One region of the Thalassospira sp. MCCC 1A02491 genome, then DNA from elsewhere that is predicted to be linked to it. Evidence: predicted binding sites of a transcription regulator. Region 1 holds the regulator's gene; each other region holds the start of a gene.

Region 1 (4,824 bases):
GCATATGGGGTTACTGTGCGGAACTGTTTTCTTTCTGGTGCGTCTGGGATTGGCTGCGATACCGGGGATCGCATTGCGCTATCCGGTCAAAAAATGGGCGGCACTTGCGGCCGCCGGGGCGGGGTTCATTTATCTCGGACTGTCGGGGGCAACAGTGCCGACGCAGCGGGCCTTTGTGATGCTGCTGGTTGTATGGATCGCCCTGTTGCTTGATCGCCGTGCCATATCGTTACGGCTCGTGGGGGTGGCCGCACTGGTTGTTCTGGTGTTAAGGCCCGATGCGGTACTTGGTGCCAGTTTTCAACTTTCCTTTGCGGCTGTAGGGGCACTTGTTGCCTTTTATGACGGGCCCGGGCGCCGTTGGCTTGACCGCCATGGCGGACGTCCGTGGCATGAACGTCTTGTGGTCTATATGGCGGGGCTTTTGATCACCAGTGTCATTGTGACGGTTGTGACGGCACCGATTATCGGATTTCATTTCGGGCGGATATCGGTGCTTGGCATTGTTGCCAATCTGGTTGCCATTCCGATAATGGCATTCTGGGTGATGCCGTTAATTGTACTGACGCTGGCATTCATGCCATTCGGGTTGGCGGGCGGTGTGCTTGCGCTGATGACGCCCGGATTGACTGTTCTGATCAAAACAGCATCCCTTGTCGCCGCCCAGGAATGGGGGTTGTGGTATGTGGCCGGTCTCGGTGATGTGGCAACCGCCTGTTTGTTGCTGGCAATTGCGTGGGCCGTGATCTGGCGCGATCAGATTGCCCTTGTGGTGTCCGGGCCGCTTTTGATCATTGCCATCATTGCGCAGGTGACCCACCAAACACCAGATGTTCTTGTATCGGGTGATCAGGAAAGCTGGGCCGTTTATGACAGGGAACTGGAAATCCTGCATGTGGCCGACGGACTTGGTGATTTCCAAAAATCCCTGTGGATGAGCCGTTTTGGCATCCGTCCGGAAGATGAAGCCACAAGAATAAGCCATTGTAAAAACGATCCCTGTCTTCTGGTCACTGGCGCTGGTGATAAGGAGACTAGGACCATTGTCGCAACCAGTCTGGCCAATCCGTTCTATGCCTGTCGCAATGCCGATCTTATGATTACGCTAAAAAACGATTTGCCAATCCGAACCTGTCGCCAGGCCGGGGCGCGGGTGATGATTGATGATGACGTCTTGTGGTGGCAGGGCGGTGTCGCCCTTGATACGGCTAAGCTTGATCAGGGAAGGTCGTCATTTGAAACCGTGCGGGCAATATCCGGTCACTGGCCATGGATCGTTATTGGCGGCAAAGCTGCTCCATCGCAACGGTAATCAGTGGCCGTGACTGGATCTGGTCGGGCGAACTGATCCCGAATACATAAAATCGCCCGAGTGAAGATCACAACGGGCGATTTTGTGTGTGCAGTTGTCGGTGGCTTAATACTGGCGCAGCAACCCGACCAGGCGGCCCTGAATGCGGACGCGATCCGGTGACAGGGCGCGCGTCTCATACCGGGCATTCGCCGGTTCCAGAAGAACCTCACCGCGCCCGCGTTTAAGGCGCTTAAGGGTCGCTTCGCTGTCATCGACAAGGGCAACGACAATCGTGCCATCATGGGCCTGCTCGCACCGCTGGATCAGAACGGTATCACCATCAAGGATGCCGGCCTCGACCATGGAATCACCCGATACTTCAAGTGCATAATGATCGCCTGATCCCAAAAGGGCAGCGGGCACCTGAACCATGGTGCTTTGATCACGCAATGCCTCAATCGGGGTACCCGCAGCAATTCGCCCGTAAAGCGGAAGCGAAATGGCTTCACCGGTTTCGGAAAAGGCCGTAGGCACGGTTGCCGGACGATGGGGGGCTTTGCGCGCACTGGCAATGGATGTGACGTTGTTCGGGGTTTCGGGGGTGTCATCGTCGCTGTTTTCCGGAAGCCGGATGACTTCCAGCGCACGGGCGCGATGCGCAAGACGGCGGATAAAACCGCGTTCCTCAAGCCCGGTAATCAGACGATGGATCCCCGATTTGGATTTAAGGTTCAGGGCCTCTTTCATTTCATCGAAAGAGGGCGAGATACCGTGATCGCGAAGGTAATTGTCAATATAGACCAGCAACTCATATTGCTTGCGCGTCAGCATGATATTTCCCGAACCTGTAGCAAGAACAAAAAGGATACATAAATGTTCTACTTTAGTTCTTTTGTCGGGTCAAGCGCGTCGGGCCAAAAACAACGGATTGGCCGTAATTCAGGCAATAGTTGCGGCTTTTGAATTGTGCTCGCCCGCCAGCAAACACCCTAATCGGCGATGAAAGTCCCCGATTTCCCGCCTTCCTTGCGAGTGACGCGGATATCGGTAATCTGCATGGCCTTGTCGACAGCCTTGCACATGTCAAACACGGTCAAGGCGGCGACAGAGGCCGCTGTCAACGCCTCCATCTCGACACCGGTTTTGCCGGTGGTCTTGCAGGTCGCAGTGATATCGACCCCGTCAACATCATCGGCCAGTTCAAGATCAACCGTCACCGATGTCAGGGGCAGGGGATGGCAAAGCGGGATCAGATCGGGGGTCTTTTTTGCTCCCATGATCCCGGCAAGCTGGGCGATACCAAGAACATCACCCTTTTTGTGGCCACGATCGGCAATCAGCTTTGCCGTTTGCGCAGACATCAATACCCGCGCCTTGGCAATGGCAATGCGGGTGGTATCGGCCTTGTCCGAAATGTCCACCATCACGGCGTTGCCACCGGCATCAATATGGGAAAGCTTGTCTGTCATGTGCTTTGCCAGTCTCAGGTCAGGCCGCAAGGCCAAGAAGGTTGCGGGTTGCCGCAGTCACGTCATCCTGACGCATCAGGCTTTCCCCAATCAGGAAGCACTGCGCACCAACCTTGGCCATGCGTGCAAGGTCTTCGGGCGTGAACAATCCGCTTTCGGCGACCAGAAGACGGTCGCTATCGACCATGCCAGCCAGTTCCTCGGTCGTGGTCAGCGAAATTTCCATGGTCTTGAGGTTACGGTTATTGACCCCGACCAGACGCGATTTCAGTTTCAGGGCACGTTCAAGTTCCGGCGCGTTGTGAACTTCGATCAGAACATCCATGCCAAGACTGTGTGCGGCATCTTCAAGTTCGGCAGCCAGTTCGTCTTCAAGAGCTGCCATAATCAAAAGAATGCAATCGGCCCCCAAGGCGCGTGCTTCGGTGATCTGATAGGGATCAACCATGAAATCCTTGCGCAATGCCGGAAGATCAACAGCCGCACGCGCCGCCACAAGATAGCTGTCATCACCCTGGAAATAGGGCACATCGGTCAGAACCGAAAGGCAGCTTGCCCCGCCAGCCTGATAGGCCTTTGCCAGTTCCGGCGGATTGAAATCGGCGCGGATTAGTCCCTTGGATGGGGATGCTTTCTTGATTTCGGCAATCAGGCCATAACGGCCATCGGCAACACTGGTTTCAAGGGCCTTGATAAAGCCGCGTGGTGCCGATTGAGCTTTGGCTTCGGCTTCAAGTGTGCCAAGGCTTTTGCGGGACTTGCAGGCGGCAACGTGTTCGCGTTTGTCGTCGCAGATTTTCTTAAGAACGTCGCTCACGCTGCGTTTCCTTCGTTGGTAATGGTGACAAGACCCTGAAGCGTTTCTGCGGCCTTGCCGCTATCAATTGCTTCGGATGCCTTTTTGATGCCATCGGCAAGATCGCTGGCAACGCCGGTCACCACAAGTGCCGCCCCGGCATTCATCAGAACGATATCGCGATAGGCATCTTTTTTCGCTGCCAGAAGGTCAAGAATGGCCTTGGCATTCACATCCGCATCGCCGCCCTTAAGGTCATCAAGCGTTGCTGTCTCAAACCCGAAATCGCCCGGGGAAATTTCAAAGGTCCTAACATTGCCGTCTTTGACTTCGGCGACAAAGGTCGGGCCCGTGGTCGAGATTTCATCAAGACCGCTGTGGCCATGAACCACCCATGCATGAACCGATCCAAGGCGATTGAGCACATGGGCAACCGGTTCGACCCATTCCTTGGCAAAGACGCCAAGAACCTGGCGTTTGGTCTTTGCAGGGTTGGCAAGCGGACCCAGCAGGTTAAAGATCGTGCGTGTGCCCATTTCAACGCGGGTCGGCATCACGTGACGCATCGCCGAATGGTGACGGGTCGCCATCATGAAGCACAGCCCAATCTCACGGAGGGCCTTTTCCAGCAATTTCATATCGGCATCAAGATTGACACCAAGCGCCATCAACACATCAGCCGAACCCGATTTCGACGATGCCGCGCGGTTGCCGTGTTTGGCAACAGTCGCACCTGCGGCGGCGGCAACAATCGCCGCACCGGTTGAAATATTGAAGGTGCCGCTGCCATCACCACCTGTGCCACAGGTATCAACCGCATTTTCCGGGGCAATGATGCCGGTGGCCTTTTCACGCATGACACGTGCTGCCCCGGTAATTTCGTCAACGGTTTCGCCCCGAATGCGCAACCCCATCAGGAAAGCCCCCATTTGCGACGGGGTTGCCTGACCCGACATCAGCACGTTAAAGGCCTGTTCGGCCATGCTTTCGGTCAGCTTTTCACCATCTGCGACTTTGGCCAGAATTGGCTTCAGATCATTATCAGTCGACATTCGGGTTTCCTCGGTTTGCGGTCCGGTGCGGTTTCAGGCGCCGGTAAAGTCGATAAAATTCTTTAACAATGCGTGGCCATGTTCCGATGCGATGCTTTCGGGATGGAACTGAACGCCATGTATCTGATGGGTTTTGTGCCGAACGCCCATGATCAGACCATCCGCGCTTTCGGCCGTGATTTCAAGACTGTCAGGCAAAGTTTCGCGTTCAAT
Region 2 (4,824 bases), on a different contig from region 1:
GCTGGGCGTGGTTCTGGCCGTGACGCCCTTTAACTCACCGCTAAACACTGTCATGCACAAGGTTGCACCGGCATTGGCAGCGGGCAACGCGGTTATCCTCAAACCGTCAAGCAACACGCCAATCACCGCATGCAAAATGGCAAAAATCCTGATGCAGGCGGGGGTTCCGCAAGGGTTCCTTTCGGTTCTGCACGGCGGGGCACGGGTTGTGTCCAAGGCCCTTGAAGATCAGCGTATCCGGTTCATTGCCTTTACCGGTAGTACCGAGGTCGGCCGTGCCATTCAGTCAAAGGCGGATTTGCGCCGCACCCAAATGGAACTGGGGTCGATTGCCTTTACCATCATCAATGATGATGCCGATCTTGATGTTGCCCTGCCCAAGGTCGTTTCGGCAGGTTTCCGCAAAGCCGGTCAGGTTTGCACATCCGTGCAGATGTTGATGGTTCAGCGATCTGTCTATGACGAGGTTGTCGCGCGTATGACCGATCTGGTCAAGGCAGTCCCGTACGGGGACCCGGCTGATGACCAAACGGTTACCGGGCCTTTGATCACGGTTGACGCTGCGATCCGTGTTGAAGAATGGATCAAGGAAGCGGTTGCAAAAGGTGCCCGTCAGCTTGTCGGTGGTGCACGCGAAGGGGCGGTGGTGCCGCCAACCCTGCTTGTTGATGTGTCGCGTGATATGCGCGTTGGATGTCAGGAAGTGTTTGGTCCGGTTGTGTCAATCATCCCGTTTGATGATCTCAATGAAGCTATCGAGCGTGTGAACTCAACGCCTTATGGTTTGGCCAGCGGCATCTTTACCAACCGGATGTCAGATGCATTCGAGGCGGTTCGCCGTCTGGATGTTGGTGGTGTCCATATCAACGAAACTTCCAGTTCGCGCGTCGATCTGATGCCGTATGGCGGCACGAAGGAAAGCGGATTTGGTCGTGAAGGGCCACATTATGCCGTGCACGAACTGACTGAGGAACGGGTTGTCTCGATCACGGCCTGAAAGGTCTGATCACACAATAAATCAAACGCAAACGGATGATTATCATGTCAAAGAAAACAGCAATCGTATTCGGCGGTTCCCGCGGTATCGGCGCAGCAATCGTCGAAGCATTGGCCAAAGACGGCTATAATGTCGCGCTGACCTATGTCAGCAGTCAGCCTAACCCGATGCCAGAAATCGCAGATGCAACCATCAAGGCCTATCAGGTGGATATTCGTGACCCGAAATCGGTCTCGGGTATCTTTGAAGCGGTGGCGGCAGATTTTGGCAGTGCACCGGATTGTGTTGTTGCAAATGCCGGTATCAACGTGCCTCCGGGACCGTTGGGGCAATTCAGTGACGAAAAGTTCCGCGACCTTGTCGAAGTCAATATTGTTGGCGCCTACAACATCCTCAAAGCCGCGTCAGCCAATATCGCCGATGGCGGTACGATCATTGGTTTGACCACATCCTTGGTCCGCTTTGCTGCACCGGGCCTTGGTCCTTATAGTGCCACCAAGGCCGCGGTCGAATGTCTGCTGCGCTCGATGCAAAAGGAGCTGGCAGGTCGTGGTGTACGGGTTAATGGCGTGGCACCGGGGCCGGTGGATACCGATCTGTTCCGTTCGGGCAAAGACGAAGCAGCTGTTCAGCGCTCTGCTGCGATGAGCCCGTTCAACCGCGTTGGTGATCCAAAGGAGATTGGCGAGGTTGTTGCTTTCCTTGCTTCTGACAAATCATCGTGGATCGCGGGTCAGATTGTTCAGCCCAATGGTGGTTTGGTATAATCTTCATCCCGGTCTATTAGGGAAATACCACCCGGAAATGGGCGGCCAGACAAGGTTTCTGGTCGTCCATTTTTAAAGGGCAAGGTCATCTTATGTGATACTCGGTTTCCTCTTTCCCCCCTCCAGCTCCCCTGAAAGCTTTTGATTTGACTCTGATATCGGGCGTTCCTAAATAAGAACAAACAGAGAACATTTGTTGTGTTTGGGTAAGATGCTTGCTGAACGGATCAGGGATGCTCGGGCTGTCTTGGCACGGGCCGAAAAAAGTTGGAGGGGAAATGTATCCTGTTTCCCCGGCAAGGCAGGCGGTGTGGTCGACTGCCTGTTTGGCGGTATGTCCTTGTCGCGCAATATCAGCATCGGCGGTTTTGTGCCGGTTGGTATGCATGAGGTGATCTGTGCCCATGATGGTGGGGCGGCGTCGATTTTGGCCTGGTATCTGGCCCGGATTGCTCCGCAAGAGCAGAGGGCAGGATACGGAAGGTTACAAGGCTGCGAGCAAGACAGATCGCAAGGAAAACCGCAAAACAGCGCACAGGACCATGCCTCGTCAAACCGGTCTGTTTTCTGGGTTCGGCAAAGACGGGCGATTGATCAGGGCGGTGTTTATCATCTGGCCTTGCCGGTCGGTCAGGCAACGGATCCGCCGCCCTTGATGATGACAGTCGATCAGCAGGATATCGCCTTATGGAGCTGTGAGGAGGCCGCCAAATCCGGGCAGGTCGCATCGATTATTCTGGAAACCACCGATTACGACCTGACATCGGCAAGGCGTCTGCAACTGGCCTGTGAGGCGGGAGGAACCCGGATGATTGTTTTGCGCCGGGCATCGCATGGCGGGCGGCTGATGCCATCAAGTGCACTGACACGCTGGAAGATCGAACCGGCCCCAAGCACGTCAGATACCAAGACAGGGAATATTCATCATCTCAGCCTGATCGGGGGACGCGGGGTCCGACCGGGAAGCTGGAAAGTCAAAACCGATGCATCAACGTTTTCTTTATCTGTGGTTGACCCACTGGAAGACGGATTGTCAGAAAATCAGCAGGACCACGGCCGATACCCGCCACAAGGCGGACCAGGACGTGTCATCTGAAAAAAGCGGCCCCACCGAACCGGCAGATGATGCTGACGGGCCACATGTTATTACGCGCGCCGACCACAAAGGGGTTCTGGTATGCGGGCTGAATGCCCGGGCCCGGGACGCGGGATTATACGGGGGCATGCGTCTGTCCGATGCGCGCAGCATCCTTCCCGGTTTGCACGACAGCCCCGAGGATGAGGCGCTTTATGACATGCATCTGGCGGGATTGATCCGTTTGATGGATCGATACAGCCCCTGGGTCGCGCCGGATCGGGAATTGCATGCGCACGGCCTGCAAGGCGATGGCGGATTATGGCTGGAAATCACCGGCGGCAGTCATTTGTTTGGCGGGGAAGCCGCCATGATCGGTCACATCCTGCGTGATGTGAAATCCCGGGGCTATGGCGCCAGAATTGCCATTGCCGATACGGCCGGGGCCGCCTGGGCCGCTGCGCGTCATCATCCCGGTGCGCCGACCGAGCATATCCTGTCCTTGCCTGCCGATCATGAAATCGCGGCAGGATTTCCGGTTTCGGCCCTGCGTCTGTCGGATGACATCATCGCCCTGTTGTCGCGGCTTGGCCTTAAGCAACTGGGCGATATTACACCCTTGCCACGCGCCAATATCACCACCCGGCTGGGACCCGATGTGTTGCGCCGTGTTGATCAGTTTTATGGGCGCTTGCCCGAACATCTGAACTTCAAATTGCCCGATACCCCCTGGCTGATCAAACAAAGCTTTGGCGAACCGCTTGGCGATGCGACCAATCTGGCGCTGGCGATCGAAGACATGACCGGCAAGCTGTGCGAGATGCTTGCGGCTGAAAATCTGGGCCTGCGGCGGATATGTGTCCGTTCGATCCGGGTGGATGGTCATGCCCATACCATCACCACGACAACCGGGACCCCGTGTCAGTCTGCACCGCATATTTTGCGATTGCTGGGTGAAAAGATGCCCGGTGTCGATACCGGTTTCGGTATCGAGAAGATCATTGTCCATGCGCCGTGGGTCGAACATGTCGCCTTTCGCCAGGCCCGCCTTGACCATCAGCAGGATGACAGCAGTGACGGGCTTGCACTGGGGCAGCTGATTGACCGGATCTGTCATCATCTTGGACCAAATGACATTCTTTATCGTCCGGCCCATCACGCAAGCTACATGCCCGAACGGGCCGCCATTCGCCAGTCCCCGGTTGGCGGGGCAAGGCCGGCACGGCTGCCAGATGCCCCCTTGCCAAAACGTCCTGTCAGATTGCTGGAGCCCCCCGAACCGGTGGAAGTCATCGCACGTAGTGCCAATGGCGCGCCAACGCGACTGCGCTGGCGCAAAATGATTGTGGATATCGCCTGCGCCGAGGGGCCTGAACGCATCTGTCCGGAATGGTGGGGGCATCTTGATGACGATCATTACGCCCTGTCGCGAATGACACGAGACTATTTCCGGATCCGTGATCAGAAAGGCCGGATGTTATGGCTGTTGCGCACCGGACATGCGGGGCAGGATATCTGGTCAATCCACGGGATTTTCGGGGGATGATGCCATGACACAGCAAGCCATTCGCACCGATGAGCCGGTCTATGCCGAACTTCAGGTCAGCAGCAATTTTTCCTTTTTGCGCGGGGCATCCCATGCCGAGGAACTGGTTTTGACCGCGGCGACCAAGGGATTGCATGCCATTGCGCTGACGGATCGCAACACATTGGCCGGTGTCGTGCGCGGACATAGCGCACATCGCAATTATGCCGACCGGTTAAATTACATTGTTGGTTGTCGGCTTGATCCGATGGATGGCCCATCCTTGCTGTGTTATCCGACCGATCGGGTATCCTATGCGCGATTGTGCCGGTTGCTTACCCTTGGCAAGCGCCGTGCGCCCAAGGGAGCGTGCGAGATTTATCTTGCCGATATTGTCGATCACAAGGACGGGTTGCTGTTTATTGCCGTGCCACCACAGGTGCCGGACGATGTATTTCGC
Region 3 (4,824 bases), 180 kb from region 1:
CGCACCGATGACGAACCTGATCATGATGGTCTTTGCCTGCGCGAACAGCAATTTTTCCTAAAGTCTATAACAGAAAATCTTGACCTGACGCAGCATATGGAAGATGCATTGGGCTCTCTACGGATTGCCCTTGCCGCGGATCAGTCGGTTCGCACGGGGGCACCTGTTTTACTCTGACCCCCAGGAGGAGTACCCACATGCCTTCCGTTAAACCCGGTGTTGTTACCGGTGCTGCCTATCGTGACCTTGTCGCTGCCTGCAAGCAGGACGGTTACGCCCTTCCCGCTGTGAATATTACATCGTCAAGCACGATGAACGCAGCCCTTGAAGCCGCTGCGAATGCCGGTTCTGACATCATCATTCAGCTTTCGAATGGTGGCGCACAGTTCTTTGCTGGTAAGGGCATCAAGGACGCCGATGCGGCCCGTGTCGTGGGCGCAGTTTCGGCTGCCCGTCATGCGCAGCTTCTTGCTGAATATTATGGTGTTGCTGTTGTCATGCATACCGACCACGCGAACCGCAAGTTCGTTCCGTGGGTCGATGAAATGCTGAAATGGAGCGAAAAGGCCTATGCCGAAACCGGCAAGGCGCTTTACAGCTCCCACATGCTTGATCTGTCCGAAGAATCGCTTGAAGACAACCTGTCGACTTGCGAGACCTTCCTCAAACGCATGTCCGCCATCGAAATGAGCCTGGAAATCGAACTGGGTGTAACCGGTGGCGAAGAAGACGGCATCGGTCACGAACTTGATACTTCAAGTGACGAGATCGACCCGCGTCTTTACACCCGTCCGGAAGAAGTCGAAGAAGCCTATCGTCGCCTTTCGCCGCTTGGCCATTTCTCGGTCGCAGCTGCATTTGGTAACGTCCACGGCGTCTACAAGCCGGGCAACGTCAAACTGCGTCCGGAAATCCTTTTGGAAAGCCAGAAGTTTGTCGCCGAGAAGCATGGGCTTGATGATCGCCCGCTGGACTTCGTATTCCATGGCGGTTCGGGTTCGGAAAAAGAAAAAATCGAAGAAGCCGTCGGCTATGGCGTCTTCAAGATGAATATCGACACCGATACCCAGTTTGCCTATGCCCGTCCGGTCGGTGAGTATGTTGAAGCAAATGCACGTGCGTTCAAATACCAGGTCGATCCGGAAACGGACAAACCCTACAAGAAAAATTACGACCCGCGTGTCTGGATCCGCGAAGCTGAACTGTCGATGGCAGCGCGCCTCGAAGAAGCCTTCAAGGATCTCGGTGCCACTGGTCGTTCCGTGACCAAAGGCTAAGCCATCTTTTGCTTTGTCTGACCCGTTGGGTCACAGGATTTATGAAACCCGCCGGACTTGTTCGGCGGGTTTTTTCATGCATTTTTGGGTGCGGTGATTGTGTAATGTCAGTCTCCTGACAAATACTGACAGGAACTGTCAGGGGTGCGCTTGCGTATAGTGTTTGCGTCCTCTATACACTTTCCGAACAATTCAGGAACAAAAGGCCCGACATGCTGACGAAAATTTCGGTTCGCGGTGCGAAAGAACACAATCTTCAGAACATTGATGTTGAATTGCCCCGCGATTCACTGGTGGTCATTACCGGCCTGTCGGGATCGGGTAAAAGTTCGCTTGCGTTCGATACGATCTATGCCGAAGGCCAGCGTCGTTATGTCGAAAGCCTGTCTGCATATGCCCGTCAGTTCCTTGAACTGATGCAAAAGCCGGATGTCGAATATATCGATGGTCTGTCGCCGGCCATTTCCATCGAACAAAAAACCACGTCGCGTAACCCGCGTTCGACCGTGGGAACCGTGACCGAGATTTATGACTATATGCGCTTGCTTTGGGCGCGTATCGGCATCCCCTATTCGCCGGCGACCGGCCTTCCGATTGTCAGTCAGACCGTGTCGCAGATGGTCGACCGTGTGATGGAAATGGAAGAAGGAACACGGTTGTATCTTTTGGCGCCGATCGTCCGTGGTCGTAAGGGTGAATACAAAAAAGAACTGCGTGATTTGCGCTCGCGCGGGTTCCAGCGCGTCAAAATTGACGGCGAAATGTATGACATCGATGATGCGCCGGAACTGAATAAAAAGCTGAAGCACGACATTTCTGTTGTTGTCGATCGGTTGATCGTGAAAGACGGCATCGCAACCCGCCTGGCCGACAGTTTTGAAACTGCTCTTGAACTGACTGACGGCATTGTCCTTACCGAAGATGCCAAAACCGGCGAAACAACCGTATTCTCGGCGAAGTTCGCCTGCCCGGTTTCCGGCTTCACGATCGAGGAAATCGAACCGCGCCTGTTTTCATTCAACAACCCGTTTGGCGCCTGCCCGGCCTGTGACGGTTTGGGAACCCAGATGGAGTTTGATCCGATGCTGGTTGTTCCTGATGAAAGCAAGACGCTTGAAGATGGGGCGGTCGCACCATGGGCCAGCACGACGTCGAAATATTACCTGCAGACCCTGAAATCAGTCGCAAAGCACTTCGGTTTTAAAACCAATGTTGCCTGGGAAAAGTTGCCCAAAACGGCGCAGGACATCATCCTGCATGGGTCGGGTGACGAAGAAGTCACTGTCACCTATGACGATGGATCGCGCAGTTACAAGGTTTCGCGCCCGTTCGAAGGTGTCATTCCGAACATGGCGCGACGCTGGCGCGAGACAGACAGTCAGTGGGCCCGCGATGAACTGGCGAAATATCAGATGGTGTCACATTGCCCAACCTGTGCGGGCAAGCGTCTGAAACCAGAAGCATTGGCTGTCAAAGTCGATGGTTGCGACATCTCGCAGGTGACGGATCTTTCAATTGCCAAAGCCGGTGACTGGTTCATCGCCCTTGAAGGCAAGCTGAACGAAAAGGAAACCGAAATCGCGCGCCGTATTCTGCGCGAAATTAACGACCGGTTGCGCTTCCTGCGCGATGTGGGGCTTGATTATCTTTCCATGTCACGCACATCAGGCACCCTTTCGGGCGGTGAAAGCCAACGTATCCGTCTGGCGTCGCAAATCGGGTCGGGTTTGACCGGTGTTCTGTATGTACTTGATGAACCGTCCATTGGTCTGCATCAGCGCGACAATGACCGCCTGCTCGATACTCTTAAGCGGTTGCGCGATCTCGGGAATACGGTTCTGGTCGTTGAACATGATGAAGACGCCATTCGTGCCGCGGATTATGTGATTGATATGGGCCCGGGTGCCGGCATTCATGGCGGACGCATCGTTGCCCAGGGCACCCCGGAAGAAATCCAGCAAAACCCGGAAAGCCTGACCGGCAAGTATCTGGTTGGTGTTGAACAGATTGCCGTTCCAAAGGAACGTCGTAAAGGCAACGGCAAGTCCATCACGATCAAGGGGGCCAAAGCCAACAACCTTCAGGGCATTGATGTCGACTTCCCGCTGGGCAAGTTCATCTGTGTTACCGGTGTGTCAGGTGGCGGGAAATCCAGTCTTGTCATCGAAACGCTATATAAGGCGTTGGCAAAACGGATGCATAATGCCCGCCATCATCCCGGGGCACATGATGCAATTACCGGGATCGAGCTGATCGACAAGATCATTGACATCGACCAAAGCCCGATCGGGCGAACACCGCGGTCGAACCCGGTGACCTATACCGGTGCCTTTACACCGATCCGTGACTGGTTTGCCCAACTGCCAGAAGCCAAGACCCGCGGTTACAAGCCCGGACGTTTTTCATTCAACGTCAAAGGCGGTCGTTGCGAAGCCTGTCAGGGTGATGGTGTCATCAAAATCGAAATGCACTTCCTGCCCGATGTTTATGTCACATGCGATCAGTGCAAGGGTAAACGCTACAACCGCGAAACGCTGGAAATATCGTTTAAAGGCAAATCGATATCTGATGTTCTTGACATGACGGTGGAAGAAGGCGCGGACTTCTTCAAGGCCGTTCCTTCGATCCGTGACAAGATGGAAACCCTTAAACAGGTTGGTCTGTCCTATATCCATCTGGGCCAACAGGCCACAACCCTTTCGGGCGGTGAAGCGCAGCGCGTGAAGCTTGCCAAGGAACTGTCAAAACGGGCGACCGGGCGGACAATCTATATTCTGGATGAACCGACCACCGGTCTTCATTTCCATGATATCCGCAAATTGCTTGAGGTCCTTCATACCCTTGTTGACCAAGGCAACACCGTCGTTGTGATCGAACACAACCTTGATGTCATCAAGACTGCCGACTGGATCATTGATATCGGCCCCGAAGGCGGCGACGGTGGTGGCCAGTTGGTCGGCACCGGCACGCCCGAAACCATCATGGCCAATGAACGAAGCTATACCGGGCGCTATCTTAAACGGCATTTGGGGCTTGAATAACCAAAGGGCTGCTTTCACCAGCCGCCGTTATAAAAGCCGCCACGATACAAAGAGAGGCGCGAACATTTTCTATGATGTTCGTGCCTCTTTTCTTTTGCGCCCTGTATGAGCAGGCATCTACGTCCTAACTGTTGCTTGCCACCCGGTTTTCGACCCGCCGCACAAGTGCAGTGCTTAGTCGTTCACTAAACCCGGACAGAAAGGCAAAAACCAGAACGATTGACAGTTGCCGTCCGGCCGGTGACGAACTGCTGATCTGGTCGAGGTCGTCAAGATTATGCAGATCGTCAAGCGGAATGGGCAACATCCCTGCCCGCAGCGCGAAAAGCACAATCAGGGCGAAACAAAATCCCATGCATGGACGGAACAGAAAATTGAAAAAGACCGATGATGGCTCCATCTCGCCCCATGGTGTCTGTTTGCCAAGCCGCATCATCATGCTGGTCAGAGCCCCGATCGCGCCAAAGCTGCCCACAAAAAACAAAAGATCATAGCTGAACCCGAAA
Region 4 (4,824 bases), on a different contig from region 1:
TTGGGGATCTGGTCGGGCGTCTGCAACCGCGCGGTTTTGCCGAAACCATTCTGATTGCGGCGATCTGGCTGCATTATCGCGAAGGACGGGCCATTGTGACGCGCGATGATATTCGCCGTGTCTTGCGGCGTCAGGAACATCTTCGCATGCCGCGAAATTTCAGCCGCGATTTTCATGTCGCTGTGACGCGTGGTTATCTTGATCCGGTGGAAGGTGACGACGGTTTTGCTGTCTCAAGGGCTGGATATCAGTGGTTTCAAACGGAATGTCGAAAATGATACAAAATGTCGATAAATGTATTGACTATATGTATGGGTGATGTATCGTTTTTGCATTGGGACAGATAAAAACGGGTGGGACCAACAATGCGTGAATGGGAAGTCAGAACAAGCTGTCGTGTCTGGCGCGGGCGATATGTTATCCGCGGGGATGTTGACCGGATTGCCAACGACATTGTCGAACTTCAGCAAAACCGTTTCCCGGGTCTGGAAACCAGCAAGGTGTCGCTTCGGGTTGTGACCATGGCGGTCATGTCGGTTCTGGCCGAAGAATGCTGTGAAGACGGGGTGACGGCGGCCGAACTTTCATTTCTTTTGACCACCTGCCTTGGGATGCCGATTTCACCGGCCCGGATTGAAAAGGAAATGGAAGGCCTTTCTGGCCTTGTCTGGACCGGGGAGTGGGGTGGTGAGACCCTTTATGTCATGGAAAAGCGCGGTCTGCGCTTCTTTGAAAGCGCACGCGATCTGGCGCTGACGGAAAATGGAAATCTCAGCCAGGATGATCTGAGTGCGGTTCAGGCCGCCGAAAAGTCGGACGACGTCGCACGCAAACCGATGATCAGTGCAACCATGATGAACAACAATCCGGCCCTGCATGCGCGCTATCGCGTTGTCAGCTAAGACTGGTTGTCAGCTAAGGCTGGCGACACAGGACACTCCGTCGGTTTCATCAGGTAATCACGCACCCGCCATCCTTTGGCGGGTGTTTCTGTTTCGGGGCGTGTTGCAAAACACGCTTGACCGATCCGGATTTGCGCCATATGCATTTGGGCATGGAAAACGTATTTGCACAGTTCAACTCGTATTATCCGCTGCACACATAGTGCGGCGCCTGTTGACGTGTTTTTATAAAACCAAGACCGGCTGCCCCAGGGCGGCCTTTGTTTTTTCCATAAACCGGTTTGCCCGAGGTGGCCCCACCATCAAGGAAAACCGACATGACGATATCCCAACCTGTTGACCAACCAGCCGCCCCGCAAAATGCCAGCGAAGTAACCCAGAACGGTTTTGCATCCGATGTGTTGCTTGCGCTGCATGCGCGTGGTTTCATCCATCAATGCACGTCCTTTGCCGGGCTGGATCGTATTCTTGCCGGTGAAGAGGCCGTGCCGGTTTACATCGGGTTTGATGCCACTGCTGATAGCCTGCATGTCGGGCATCTGTTGCCGATCATGACATTGCGCTGGTTGCAGCGCCACGGTCACAAACCGATTGTGCTGGTGGGTGGTGGTACGACCCGCATCGGCGATCCCAGTTTCCGGTCCGAAGCCCGCCCGATCCTGAGCGACGAACAGATTGCGGCAAACATCAATGGCATTCGCAAGGTGTTCGGCCGGTTCCTGCGTTTCGGGGACGGTCCGAGCGATGCGGTTCTGGTCAATAATGCCGACTGGCTTGATCAGCTTGGCTATGTCGATCTTTTGCGTGATATCGGGCGGCATTTTTCGGTCAACCGGATGCTGTCCTTTGACTCGGTGAAATCAAGGCTCGAACGGCAGGAAAGCCTCAGCTTCCTTGAATTCAACTACATGATCTTGCAGGCGTTCGATTTCCTTGAACTGTCGCGTCGTTTCGGATGCCGGGCCCAGATGGGCGGGGGCGATCAATGGGCCAATATCATCAATGGTGTTGATCTGGTGCGCCGGGTTGATGGCAATGAGGTGTTTGGCATGACCGCACCGCTTCTGACCACCGCATCAGGTGTAAAGATGGGCAAAACTGCCGCCGGGGCCGTGTGGCTGAATGCCGATCGGTGGAGTGCCTTTGACTACTGGCAGTTCTGGCGCAATTGCGAGGATGGGGATGTTGGTCGTTTCCTGCGGCTGTTCACCGATCTGCCATTGCTTGATATCGAACAGCTTGAACAGCTTTCAGGCGCAGCAATCAACGAATCCAAGATCGTGTTGGCCGATGAGGCGACCCGTCTGGCCCATGGCGAATTTGAACTCGAAGCCGTGAAATCCGCCGCCAACGGGGTGTTTGGTGCGAATGGCGATCTTAACGGCCTGCCGACGCTGGAATTCACCGCCCATGCGCTTAAGGACGGCATCGGGATCTTAGCCCTGATTGTCATGGCCGGATTTGCCAAAACCAACAGCGAAGCCCGCCGTCTTGTCGAAGGCGGGGCAGTGCGGATTGATGACAAGCAAATCACAGACCCGGAACATCACATCCTGAATTACGCGTTTGATGATTGGGCGTTATTGCAGCTTTCCGTTGGCAAGAAACGCCATGCCGCGATCAAGCGCGTTGGATAACGGGGATGCGATGAACGTGCGATATATCACGGGCAGGTGTCAGAACAGCGACATCTGCCCGTCTGCGCTGGGGCGTTTGAACCCACTGCAATCAAGGTCCAGTGACCGGCCGGTAAGTCCATATTTCTTGCGGGCCAGGGCAAATCGATGGGCAATCAGATCCGCGACCGGGCCGGTGCCGCGCATGCGGTTGCCAAATTCCGACTGATATCGTTCGCCGCCGCGCATTTGACGGATCAGCGACATGACCTTGTCCTTGCGGTTCGGGTAATGGGCACTCAGCCATTCTTCAAACAGATCGGCGATTTCAAGCGGCAGGCGCAGGACGATATGGCTGATTGATGATGCGCCTGCATCGGCACAGGCCGCGGCGATTTTTTCGATTTCCATATCATTAAGCCCGGGAATGATCGGGGCGGCCAGACCGGTGACGGGGATGCCCGCATCCGAAAGCTTTCGGATGGCCTCAAGCCGGCGATGCGGGGCCGATGCGCGCGGTTCCAGCAAATTGGACAGCCGGTGATCAAGGCTCGTGACCGATACCGCGACCGACGCACGGTTCAGGGCCGCCATCGGTGCAATCAGATCAATGTCGCGCGTCACCAGCGCGCTTTTGGTGATCAGCGAAAAAGGATGCTGACAATCGGCCAGTACGCGGATGATATCGCGGGTCAGTTTCTTGTCGCGATCAACCGGCTGATAGGGATCGGTGCTGGTGCCGATCACAATTGGGGCAGGGGCATAGGACCTGCTTGCCAGTTGTTTGCGCAGAAGGGTCGGGGCGTCGGGCTTCCAGAACAGTCTGGTTTCGAAATCCAGTCCCGGTGACAGACCAAGATAGGCATGGGTCGGTCGAGCAAAGCAATAGATGCAGCCATGTTCACAACCGCGATAGGGATTGATCGAGCGGTCAAAGGGTACATCAGGACTTTGGTTCTTGGTGATGACAGAACGCGCACCATCAATACCCAGCGTGGTCGCAATGCGGGGCGGTTGCTGGTCATCAAGCAACTGGCTGATCCAGCCGTCATCAACCGCCTGATGGATATGGCGTTCAAATCGACCATCAATATTTGATATCGCCCCGCGTCCCTTTTGCATACGGGGCGGAAGAAAATCATCATCATGATCCGGGGCGGTCCAGCCATCACCGGAAACCGGGCAGGGTGTTTGTGGGGTTCTATGGCTTGGTGTGTTTTGCATTCGAGTAGAATATAGAACAAAACGAGAACAATCAAGCGTGCAAAATACCCGGCCAAAGTCATTGTCCGGGTAAACCTGGGCGTCGTGGTGCGCGGAACCTGAAACTGGTCCCGGCAATCCATGGCGTTGGATTGCCGGGACCACATTGTTTAACAGCTTGTCCCGTTGGTGAACGAGATGGTGGAACCATCCGAGGAGGCACCACTACATTGGTTCGTGTTGCCGGTATTGTTGGAACCCGATACCGTATTGTTGGTGGAGCCGGCGCCATATCCAACAAGATTGTTCGAGCTGCCATTTGTAACAGTAACCGAGTTGTCCGAAAACGTGGTGCTGCTTGAGTTGCCAGCCCCGCTGTCGCCAAGCAAAAGGCCAAAGGTTGCCGCTGTGCCGCTGGTTACCTTGGCGCTTATGGCGTTATTGCGAATTTTGACATTGCTTGACCCGCCATTTACCCAAATGCCGACGGCTTCTTGGTTGTTGGCGGTGATGTTGAAGGTGTTGCCGGTAATCTCGACATTGGTGGCGCCGTCTACTTGAACAGCGACCGGATCAAGGCCCGCGTTTGTCGTCATATTGATGGTCACACCGACAAGGCGGCTGTTATTGCCCATGGAAATTGCCGTGTTTCGACCGTTGAGTGTTGCGGGGGCGACATCGGTGGTTATGGATGCGCCCGGTGTTTCAATGGTGACTGTGCGGCCCGACGGGGTTTGAATTTGGAGCAGGCCCTTGCCCATCAGGGTCTGACCATCCTTAAGGTCAATCACGCTGTTTGCACCGGTGAAGGTACCAGACAGGATAATGGTGGCGTTGTTGGCAGCTCCGCTTACAACGTTATCAAGATTGCTTCCGATGGTCGTATCTGACGATGCCAAAACGACATCATTGCCATCACCGGTCTTGGTGATTGTTTCAGGCGCACCAAAAGCACCAGCCTGGGCGACGATATCAACGTCACGGATAATGGGGTCTGTCATACGACGTTCCATGGCATTGAGCTTTGGCCGGTTGCGGTTGGATTTCTCGCCAAAATTCTGCAACGGAATACGAAGGCGGAACAAGGCAAAGCTTTGGGTACC

The links. The regulator LexA, encoded in region 1, represses DNA repair genes until DNA is damaged. The targets are predictions, from matches to a motif close to ATGTTCTANTTTGGTTC.
Region 2: a site for LexA is predicted at 1,941-1,957, ahead of AUQ42_RS09105 (ImuA family protein). Genes of this name have one in related genera too.
Region 3: a site for LexA is predicted at 1,463-1,479, ahead of uvrA (excinuclease ABC subunit UvrA). Genes of this name have one in related genera too.
Region 4: a site for LexA is predicted at 3,757-3,773, ahead of AUQ42_RS11935 (PA0069 family radical SAM protein). Genes of this name have one in related genera too.

What each region holds. Positions count from the first base shown of each region.
Region 1 is NZ_LPVX01000029.1:74,018-78,841, forward strand. Features, by position in the region: gene AUQ42_RS10020 (ComEC/Rec2 family competence protein) at 1-1,312, shown strand, start outside; gene lexA (transcriptional repressor LexA) at 1,418-2,125, opposite strand; gene moaC (cyclic pyranopterin monophosphate synthase MoaC) at 2,284-2,763, opposite strand; gene trpC (indole-3-glycerol phosphate synthase TrpC) at 2,783-3,580, opposite strand; gene trpD (anthranilate phosphoribosyltransferase) at 3,577-4,611, opposite strand; gene AUQ42_RS10045 (aminodeoxychorismate/anthranilate synthase component II) at 4,645-4,824, opposite strand, start outside.
Region 2 is NZ_LPVX01000028.1:5,060-9,883, reverse strand. Features, by position in the region: gene AUQ42_RS09115 (aldehyde dehydrogenase family protein) at 1-997, shown strand, start outside; gene AUQ42_RS09110 (SDR family oxidoreductase) at 1,042-1,764, shown strand; gene AUQ42_RS09105 (ImuA family protein) at 2,075-2,860, shown strand; gene AUQ42_RS09100 (DNA polymerase Y family protein) at 2,850-4,385, shown strand; gene AUQ42_RS09095 (error-prone DNA polymerase) at 4,390-4,824, shown strand, end outside.
Region 3 is NZ_LPVX01000029.1:255,776-260,599, forward strand. Features, by position in the region: gene AUQ42_RS10900 (Gfo/Idh/MocA family protein) at 1-177, shown strand, start outside; gene fbaA (class II fructose-bisphosphate aldolase) at 198-1,277, shown strand; gene uvrA (excinuclease ABC subunit UvrA) at 1,490-4,318, shown strand; gene AUQ42_RS10915 (hypothetical protein) at 4,443-4,824, opposite strand, start outside.
Region 4 is NZ_LPVX01000030.1:96,800-101,623, forward strand. Features, by position in the region: gene AUQ42_RS11920 (DUF4194 domain-containing protein) at 1-278, shown strand, start outside; gene AUQ42_RS11925 (hypothetical protein) at 366-902, shown strand; gene tyrS (tyrosine--tRNA ligase) at 1,220-2,539, shown strand; gene AUQ42_RS11935 (PA0069 family radical SAM protein) at 2,579-3,640, opposite strand; gene AUQ42_RS11940 (inverse autotransporter beta domain-containing protein) at 3,892-4,824, opposite strand, start outside.